2 regions of the Plantactinospora sonchi genome follow, and region 2 is predicted to be linked to the other one. Evidence: riboswitches for the same ligand, from Rfam matches in the RefSeq annotation. Region 2 holds a riboswitch; the other holds the start of a gene.
The links. Region 2 has a riboswitch for cobalamin ahead of V1633_RS25270 (prenyltransferase/squalene oxidase repeat-containing protein). Riboswitches for the same ligand answer to the same signal wherever they lie in the genome.
Positions count from the first base shown of each region.

Region 1: linked by a shared signal. The riboswitch ahead of V1633_RS31700 (ribonucleoside-diphosphate reductase subunit alpha) and the one ahead of V1633_RS25270 (prenyltransferase/squalene oxidase repeat-containing protein) in region 2 are both predicted to bind cobalamin.

Region 1 covers NZ_JAZGQK010000034.1:23,410-27,691, forward strand. Annotated here, with positions in the region: gene V1633_RS31695 (ribonucleotide-diphosphate reductase subunit beta) at 1-257, opposite strand, end outside; gene V1633_RS31700 (ribonucleoside-diphosphate reductase subunit alpha) at 308-2,743, opposite strand; cobalamin riboswitch at 2,887-3,122, opposite strand; gene V1633_RS31705 (SDR family oxidoreductase) at 3,390-4,172, shown strand; gene V1633_RS31710 (HNH endonuclease) at 4,246-4,282, opposite strand, start outside.
Region 2 covers NZ_JAZGQK010000023.1:72,078-76,359, reverse strand. Annotated here, with positions in the region: gene V1633_RS25270 (prenyltransferase/squalene oxidase repeat-containing protein) at 1-1,601, opposite strand, end outside; cobalamin riboswitch at 1,697-1,837, opposite strand; cobalamin riboswitch at 1,909-2,037, shown strand; gene V1633_RS25265 (prenyltransferase/squalene oxidase repeat-containing protein) at 2,142-3,599, shown strand; gene V1633_RS25260 (hypothetical protein) at 3,745-4,062, opposite strand; gene V1633_RS25255 (TM2 domain-containing protein) at 4,136-4,282, opposite strand, start outside.

The DNA of each region.
Region 1 (4,282 bases), on a different contig from region 2:
TCCGGCGAGTTGACGTGCTGGTAGAGGTTGAGCACCAGGTTGTTCGCCACGATCGTGTCGCCGGTGGCGAAGAACGCGACCAGCCGGCTGACCAGGTGCCGTTCGGCCGGGGTGAGCCGCTCCAGGTCGGCGAGGTCGCTGTGCAGGTCGACCTCCTCGACGGTCCAGGTGTTCTTGATCGCGTCGCGGTACCGGTCGAAGAAGTGCGGATAGCGCATCGGGCGCAGGGTCAGGTCCAGACCCGGGTCGAGCAGCATGGTTCAGGTCTCGCTTTCGGTGGTGGTCGGGTGAGGCGGCGGTCGCCGGGTCACTGGCAGGCTTCGCAGGCCTCGGGGTTCTCCAGCGAACAGGCCAGCGCCGCGTCGACGGCGTCGTCCGCGCCCGCGACAGGCAGGGTGACCAGCGGTCCCCGGACGGCGCCGGCCCGGACCGGTGACACGGTCGCCTGCTGGATCCGGGTCGCCGGCCGGGACCGCAGGTAGTACGTGGTCTTCAGGCCGGACTTCCAGGCGTACAGGTACATCGAGCTGAGCCGGCCGATCTCCGGGGACGCCATGAACAGGTTCAGCGACTGCGACTGGTCCACGTACGGGGCCCGGGCCGCCGCGAGGTCGATCAGCGACCGCTGCGGCAGCTCCCAGGCGGTCCGGTACAGCTCCCGCAGCTCGGCCGGGAGCGCCTCGATGCCCTGCACCGAGCCGTCCGCGCGCTTGATCGCGGTCCGGATCTCCTCGGTCCACAGCCCCTGGGCCTTCAGTTCCCGGACCAGCGCCGTGTTGATCTGCAGGAACTCCCCGCTGAGGGTCTCCCGCTTGAACAGGTTGGAGACCTGCGGCTCGATGCACTCGTAGCAGCCGGCGATCGAGGCGATGGTCGCGGTCGGGGCGATCGCCACCAGCAGCGAGTTACGCAGCCCGTGCGCGGCGATCCGGTCCCGCAGCGCCGCCCACCGCTCGGTCTGGACGCCGGTCACCCCCCACAGGTCGGGCTGGAGCTGCCCGGCCGCGACCCGGGTCTCGGCGTACGCCGGGTGCGCGCCGAACTCCTCGGCGAGCCCGGCCGAGGTCTCCAGCGCGGTCAGGTAGACCTCCTCGGCGACCCGGGTCGACAACTCCTTCGCCTCCGCCGAGTCGAACGGCATCCGCAGCGCGAAGAAGACGTCCTGCAGGCCCATCATGCCGAGCCCGACCGGACGCCAGCGCGGGTTGCTCGCCGCCGCCTGCGGGCTCGGGTAGTAGTTGATGTCGATGACCCGGTCCAGGAAGGTCACCGCGGTCCGGACGGTGTCCCGCAGTCGGGCCCAGTCGATCCCGTCGCCACCGTCCGCGGCGCCGGCGAGGTGCGCGGCCAGGTTGATCGAGCCGAGGTTGCACACGGCGGTCTCGGTGTCGTTGGAGACCTCGATGATCTCGGTACAGAGGTTCGACAGGTGCACGACGTTGCCCGGTTGCGCGGTCTGGTTGCAGAGCCGGTTCGAGGTGTCCTTGAAGGTCATCCAGCCGTTGCCGGTCTGGGCCAGGGTCCGCATCATCCGGCCGTACAGTTCCCGGGCCGGGACCTGGCGGACGTACCGGCCCTGTTCCTCGGCCGCCCGGTACGCCGCGTCGAACTCCTCGCCCCACAGGTCGGGCAGCTCCGGCACCTCGTCCGGGTCGAAGAGCGACCACACCGCGTCGGCCTCGACCCGGCGCATGAACTCGTCCGGGATCCAGTTGGCCAGGTTGAGGTTGTGGGTACGCCGGGCGTCCTCGCCGGTGTTGTCCCGCAACTGGAGGAAGTCCTCGATGTCCGGGTGCCACGGCTCCAGGTAGACGCAGGCCGCACCCTTGCGTCGACCGCCCTGGTTGACCGCCGCCACCGACGCGTCGAGGGTACGCAGGAACGGCACGATCCCGTTGGACTGGCCGTTGGTGCCCCGGATCAGCGCGCCCCGGGACCGGACCCGGGACCAGGCGATGCCGATCCCGCCGGCGAACTTCGACAGGTGTGCGACCTGGGCGTACCGGTCGTAAATCGAGCCGAGTTCGTCGCGCGGCGAGTCGACCAGGTAGCAGGAGGACATCTGGGTGTGCCGGGTGCCGGAGTTGAACAGCGTCGGCGAGCTGGGCAGGTACGCCAGCGACGACATCAGCCGGTAGAAGGAGATCGCCTCGCCGGGCGTACGGGACAGGCCGCAGGCGACCCGCAGCAGCCAGTACTGCGGGGTCTCCACCACGAGCCGGCTGGTCGGGTGACGCAGCAGGTAGCGGTCGTAGACCGTACGGAGTCCGAAGTACTCGAACCGCCGGTCGGCGTCCGGGTCGACGGCGTCGTCGAGCTTCCGGGCGTTGATCCGGACGAACTCGGCGGTCTCGTCACCGACCAGCCCGTGCTCGTGACCGAGCCGGATCGCCTGGCTGAACGAGGCGATGCCCTGTCCCCGGACCTCCTTGTCGATGTAGCCGGCCAGTAGTCGCGCCGCGAGCCGGGAGTACTGCGGCTCCTCGCCGATCATCTCGGCGGCGGTCTGGATGGAGAGCCGGTCCAGCTCGGCGGTGGTCGCCCCGTCGTACAGGCCGCTGATGGTCCGGGTCGCCACCCGCAGCGGGTCGACGTCGGTCAGCTCGTCCGCCCAACGTTCCACCGCCCGGACGATCTTGTTGACGTCCACCGGTTCGGTGTCGCCGTTGCGCTTGCGAACCCGCATCTGCGGGCGCCGGGAGGCGGGTACCTCGCTGTCTCCCGCTTCCGGGCCGGTCGGCAGGACCTCGGTGAGCGTCACAATTCTCTCCTCGCGCGTCGCCTTCAGGTGGTCCGGCGGGCACGCGGGGACGCCGACGGGTACGCGCGAACACGTACGTCGGTGGCGTCGGCCGTCCCGCGCGGCCTCGGACCGCCGCGTACGGACAGGTACGCGGCGCGCTGGCAGGTCTTCGGACTCGTGGGCCGGCACGGGAGGTCCCGTGTTCACCTACTGGCCGTCGCTTCCCAGGCGCATCCGGCGACTACCGGATGCCGACCCAGTGCGTGGTGACGGCGGTCGTTCCCACTCACCGCTGCGGGGCAGTCCCGGATTCACACCGGGTTCCCTCTTGCCTCGGCCGCCGTGGAGCGGCGACCGAACCAGCTGCGTGAGACACCATATATAGGGCCGCCCCAAAAGTCACACCCAAGATGTCGTGTCGGCGTGTCGTCGTGATCACCAGATCGGAGGGTGTCGAGGCCGGGGGTGCGGCGGCCCGCCTCGAACACGACGGCGGCGACGACGCGTCACACCACCGCGCGACACACCGTCCATCCGACATGGAGACGATCACGACCCCGACGGGTGGATCGGCGGAACCGCCACGCCGACGGGCTGGACGGGCCACCCTCGACTGGGCACCACGGACCACGGGTGGGAGGAAACGATGACGATCCTGGTGACCGGGGCGACCGGGCGGCTCGGCCAGGTACTCACGCCGGAGCTGGTCCGGGCCGGACGGCCGACCCGGGCGATGAGCCGTACCCCGAAGGGCGGCGACGATGTGGTCGAGCGGGTCCGGGCCGACCTGGCCACCGGCGAGGGCCTGGCCGCCGCGCTGGCGGACGTCGACACCGTGCTCCACCTCGCCTCGGCACCGTACCAGCGCGGTTACACCCGTCACGTCGACGTCGACGGCACCCGCCGGCTGGTCGACGCCGCCGGCACCGCCGGGGTACGCCATCTGGTGTACGTCTCGATCGTCGGCATCGACCGGGTGCCGTTCTCGTACTACCGGGTCAAACTCGACGCCGAGGCGATCGTGGCGGACGGGCCGGTGCCGTGGACCATCCTGCGGGTCACCCAGTTCCACGACCTGCTCGACGAGGCGCTCACCAGACTCGCCCGGTTCCCGGTGCTGCCGGTCGACCCGAAAATCGTCGGGCAACCGGTCGACGTCCACGACGTCGCGGCCCACCTGGTACGCCGGATCTCCGCACCGGCCGGCCGGACCATCGAGGAGTACGGCGGCCCGGAGGTGCTGAGCCTCGCGGACGGCGCCCGAGCCTGGCTGACCGCCCGGGGTCTCCGACGACCGCTGCTCCGACTGCCCGTGCCGGGCCGACTCGGTCGGGCGTTCCGCTCCGGTGCGCTGACCACCGACACCGGAGAACGGGGCCGCATCACCTGGCCCGACTACCTCGCTGGCCGACGCACCGAACCGGGGTGACCCGCTGAACCGGGATGACGCGGGGGCGGTGATTTCAGTCTGGCCCTGGCCGCCTTCGCCGGGCGGATCCGGGTCACGCGGCTTTGAACACCGTGTCGGCGTGCCATTCC
Region 2 (4,282 bases):
GGGTCGTGGACCAGGGTCGCCAGGTCGACGCCGGCCAGTGCCGGTACCGCGAGCACGCTGGCGTACAGGTCGACGTCCGGGGTGAACTCGTCGGGGACGAACCCGCCGCCCTCCTGCTGGCGGGCGGCGAGCCAGGACCGTCCGGGTGCCGCCGCGGCCGGCGCGCCGAGCGCGGTCAGCGCCTGCACGGCGGAGCCGGTGCTGCCGGTGTCCCCGCCCGGCGCGCCGAGGTACGGCGGGAAGCCGCCGTCGGTCATCCGCTGGGCGAGCAGGTAGTCCTTCGCCTTCGCCACCGCCGGTGCGGCATCGGGGACCAGACTCAACGCCTGCGCCACGAAGCCGGTCGTGCCGACCTCCGACTCGCACCAGTCGCCGGGCAGGATCAGTGAACCGGCGAATCCACCGTCGGCGCACTGCAACTGGCGCAGCCGGTCGACGGCCGACACCGGCACCTCGACTCCGGCCCTGGCCAGCGCGAGTACGCCGATCGCCTGCGGCACCGGCGCGGCGATCCCGTGGAAGTCCCCGGGCGCGGTGCAGTTGCCGAGGCTGCCCGCCTCCGCGCAGACGTTGTCCAGCAGCGTGCCGGGCAGGTCGCGGCCCCCGAAGCCGGTGGCGTCCCGACCGACGATCTCGGCGAGCAGGGAGAGCTGGGCCACCGCCGCCGAGTTCGGCGGGGAGCCGGTCCCGTCCGGGTAGGCGTACGTGTCGACGTGCGCGGCCAGGTGGTCGACGACCCGGCGCAGTGCGGCGTCCTGGCTCCCGGCGGCGGCCAACGCGATCCCGACCTGGAAGGTACGGGTGTGGTCGGGGAATCCGCCGACCTCGTTGAAGACGTGGTCGCCGTCGGTCAGCTGGCCCACCAGGTACGCCGCACCCCGGGCCACGGCGTCGCCGGCCGGCGGATCCGACGGCTGCCCGCTCGGGGTCGGCGTGCCGGTCGGTGCGTCGGTCGGGTCACCGCCGCCGGGGCCGGTGGCTCGCACCGAGGCCGGGCTGAAGGACGGCTGACCGCCCGCGCCGCCGATCTCGGTGCCCCCGAAGACCCACGCCTCGACCTCGCCCGGCGCCGGTACGTGGGACAGCGCACCGAGCGGGCTGTACGTCCAGTGCTCCTGACCGGCCGGCGCCAGCCAGTACGACCAGTACGCCGAGGCGGGCGGGGTCTGCGGGCACGCCTCCTGCGCCGGGGTCGGGTACTCCGTCGCGTCGTCGAACTCCGGGTTCCCGATCCGGCAGACGAAGCCGGGACCGTCGTGCACGGTGCCGGTGGTCCGGAATCCCGCCTGGTGCAGCAGTTCCAGGCCGTTGGTGGGGGAGAGGGCGCAGCCGCGTACCACCGGCCCATCCCACGGGCCGAAGTCGACGGCGACGACCGCGCCCCGGGTGGGGGTGCAGTCGCCGACCGGGCCGGCGGATCCGACGAGGTTCACCGGCTCCGCCGCCACCGCGACGGTGAACCCGACCAGGGCGGCCGTCGCGGCCGCCAGGACGGCGACCAGGCCGGCCAGCGACGCCCGTAGCCGACGCCGGACAGACCGCGGCCGACGCCGGGTGGGAACGGGGGTGAGGGGGACGGTAGGGGCGGGAGCGGGGCTCATGACGGGCCTCCTGGAGCGGCGGCCGGAGCGGGATGCTCGGGCCCACCCGGTGGAGACCAGGAGCGCCGATCCCGCGCCGTGGACCTCGACGGCGCTTGCGGTGGTGGTCCAGCGCAGGTAATCCGACTCGTCCGTCGGGTGACGGACCTACGGTTGCGGGCCAGTGCCGGGTTTTGACCGGCTTCCCCTGCGAGTACTGGACGGGTGGAGCGCCGACATCTGAACACAGCGCGGTGTCGCAGGTCAACGCCGGGCACGGCGCCGGGCAGTGTCCACTGTCACTACAGACGGCGGGACCGGTGTGCGCTACCGTCCCTGGGTCACCGCGTGGGGGAATCCGGTGGAAGTCCGGAGCTGACGCGCAACGGTAGGAGACGGTACGAGGCCGGTCCTCGTCGTCCCGAGCCCGAATGCCCTGCGGTGGTGCAGTACTGCGGATCCCGACCACGCGACCGGGCGGCGACCGCCTCCTTCCGCGGTGGCCCAGGGGCACTCCGGCACGGGGCGACTCGTCGACCCCCATCCAGAGGAGTCCGAACGATGACCCGCGGCGTACCCGCCACCCCGTCCCGTACCCCACGGCCGCCACGAACCGGCCGACGACTGTTCACCGCCGGCCTGGCCGGTGTGCTCTGCACGGTGCTGCTCGCCCCGTCCACCGCACGGGCCACCTCCACCCCGACCCAGGTCACCAGCGCGGTGACCAGCGGGGTGGCGTACCTGAAGACCCTGCAACGGGCCGACGGCGGCTTCGCCGGAGCCGGCCTGTCGAACGAGTGGGCGTTCAGCGCGTTCGCCGCCGCCGGGGTCGCCGTCGTCGACCTCACCCCGGGCGGCGACACCAGCCGCGACGCCCGCACCGTCTACCGGGGCCTGCTCGCCGACCCCGCCTGGCCGGGCGCCGCCCCGGTCGCCACCGACTACCAGCGGGCGGTGCTCAACACGTACGCCGCCGGGATCGACCCGGCCCGGGTCTCGGCCGGCCGGAACCTGATCGCGGACGTGGCCTCGTACTGGCAGCCGACCGAACCCGGCTACTGGGGACCGTCGGGCCTGTTCAACGGGACCATCTTCGGCCTGCTCGCCCTCGCCGGGGCGAAGACCAGCACCGGGGCGAGGCGGGTGCCCCAGCGGCTGCTCGACGCGTCGATCAGCGTGGTACGCGCCAACCAGCACACCGACGGGGGCTGGAACTTCGGCAAGGCCGAGGGCAACCCGAGCCAGCTCGCCGCGACCAGCGACATCGACATGACCGGTGCCGCCCTCGCCGCGCTCTGCTCCGGCGGCGTCCCGAACACCGACGCGGCGGTGCAGGCCGGGAAGAACTTCCTCAAGCGGAAACTGGTGAACGCCTCCGGCGCGTTCACCGCCCTGTTCGGGCCGAACGCCAACTCCAACGGCTGGGCGGTCTCCGGGCTGAACGCCTGCGGCTTCCCGAGCCAGGGCACCGAGTTCACCACGACGGCGGGGAAGACCCCGGTCGACTTCCTCCGTACCCTGCAGGTCCTGCCTGGCGGTGGGTTCCGGTACCAGCCGAGCAGCACCGGGGCGACCGCCTACCCGTCGATCGACGCCGTCCGGGCGCTGGCCGGCGGCGGCTTCACCGCCGCGCCGCCCACGCCGGTCACCGCCGGCACCCCCCGCTGGGTCGCCAGCACCGGGTTCACCCCGGGACAGGCCAGCACCGTCGCGGTTGTCGTCGACGCTGGTACGTCGACCGGTCTGCGGGTCTGCGCGGTCCGGGTCACCCCGACCGGCGCCACGACCACGCTCGGCGCGGTCCTCGACGCGGCTGCCGGCGGTGCCGCCGCCCCGGCGGGCTGCGTCACCGGCCACGCCCCCGCCTCCGGCGGCGGTACCGTCACCTCGATCAACGGGGTCGGCAACACCGGCGGTACGAGCTGGCGGTTCGGTGTCGACGGCGGTGCGGAGGCCCCGGCGAACCGGGACAGTGTGGTCAACCTCGGCGACACCGTCTCGCTGCGCTACGGCAGCTGACCCTCGTCCGGCCGACCAGGAAGGTCCCGGCGGGGCGGCGGTTGCCCGTCGTTCCGCCGGGCGCCCGGTGGTCCACGTTCGTTCCGCCGGGCCGGTTTCCGGTGGGTCGGTCGGTCCCGAGGCTCCACGTCCACCGGCGGCGGGGCTACCCGTCCCGGTGCTGGACGATCGACGCGTTGTCGCCGGTCGAGGCGATCCCGCGCAGCTCGCCGTCGACCACGATGGCGCGCGGGCCGTGCGGAGTCGGCTGCGGGCGCTGGTCGGGACGGTCCGGCGGTGGCGACCCGGCACGCCGTGGCCACACCATCACGGCCGCGGCGACCCCGGCCGCTCCGGAGACCACGCCGGCGACCCAGCCCGCCGCCTCCAGCCCCGACAGTCCGAAGAAGACGGTCGCGAGCCCGGCCGCCACGGTGAAGGACAGGCAGACGAAGAAGATGACCCAACGTCGGGTAGCCGTCATGCCTCCATCATCGGAGGCGGCCGCCAGCACACAATGCCGAAGCTGAATTCCGACGGTGCCGTGGTGGTACCGCTCAGGGCTGTAGCCCGGCGAGGACCCGGGCGTTGTGCGTGCTGACGCCCCCGGCGGCGAGCAGTGGCGCCATGACCATGTACGTCAGCCAGGTGAGCGGCATCGTCACCAGGCCGATGACCAGGAACATCAGTACCACGTTGAGCCA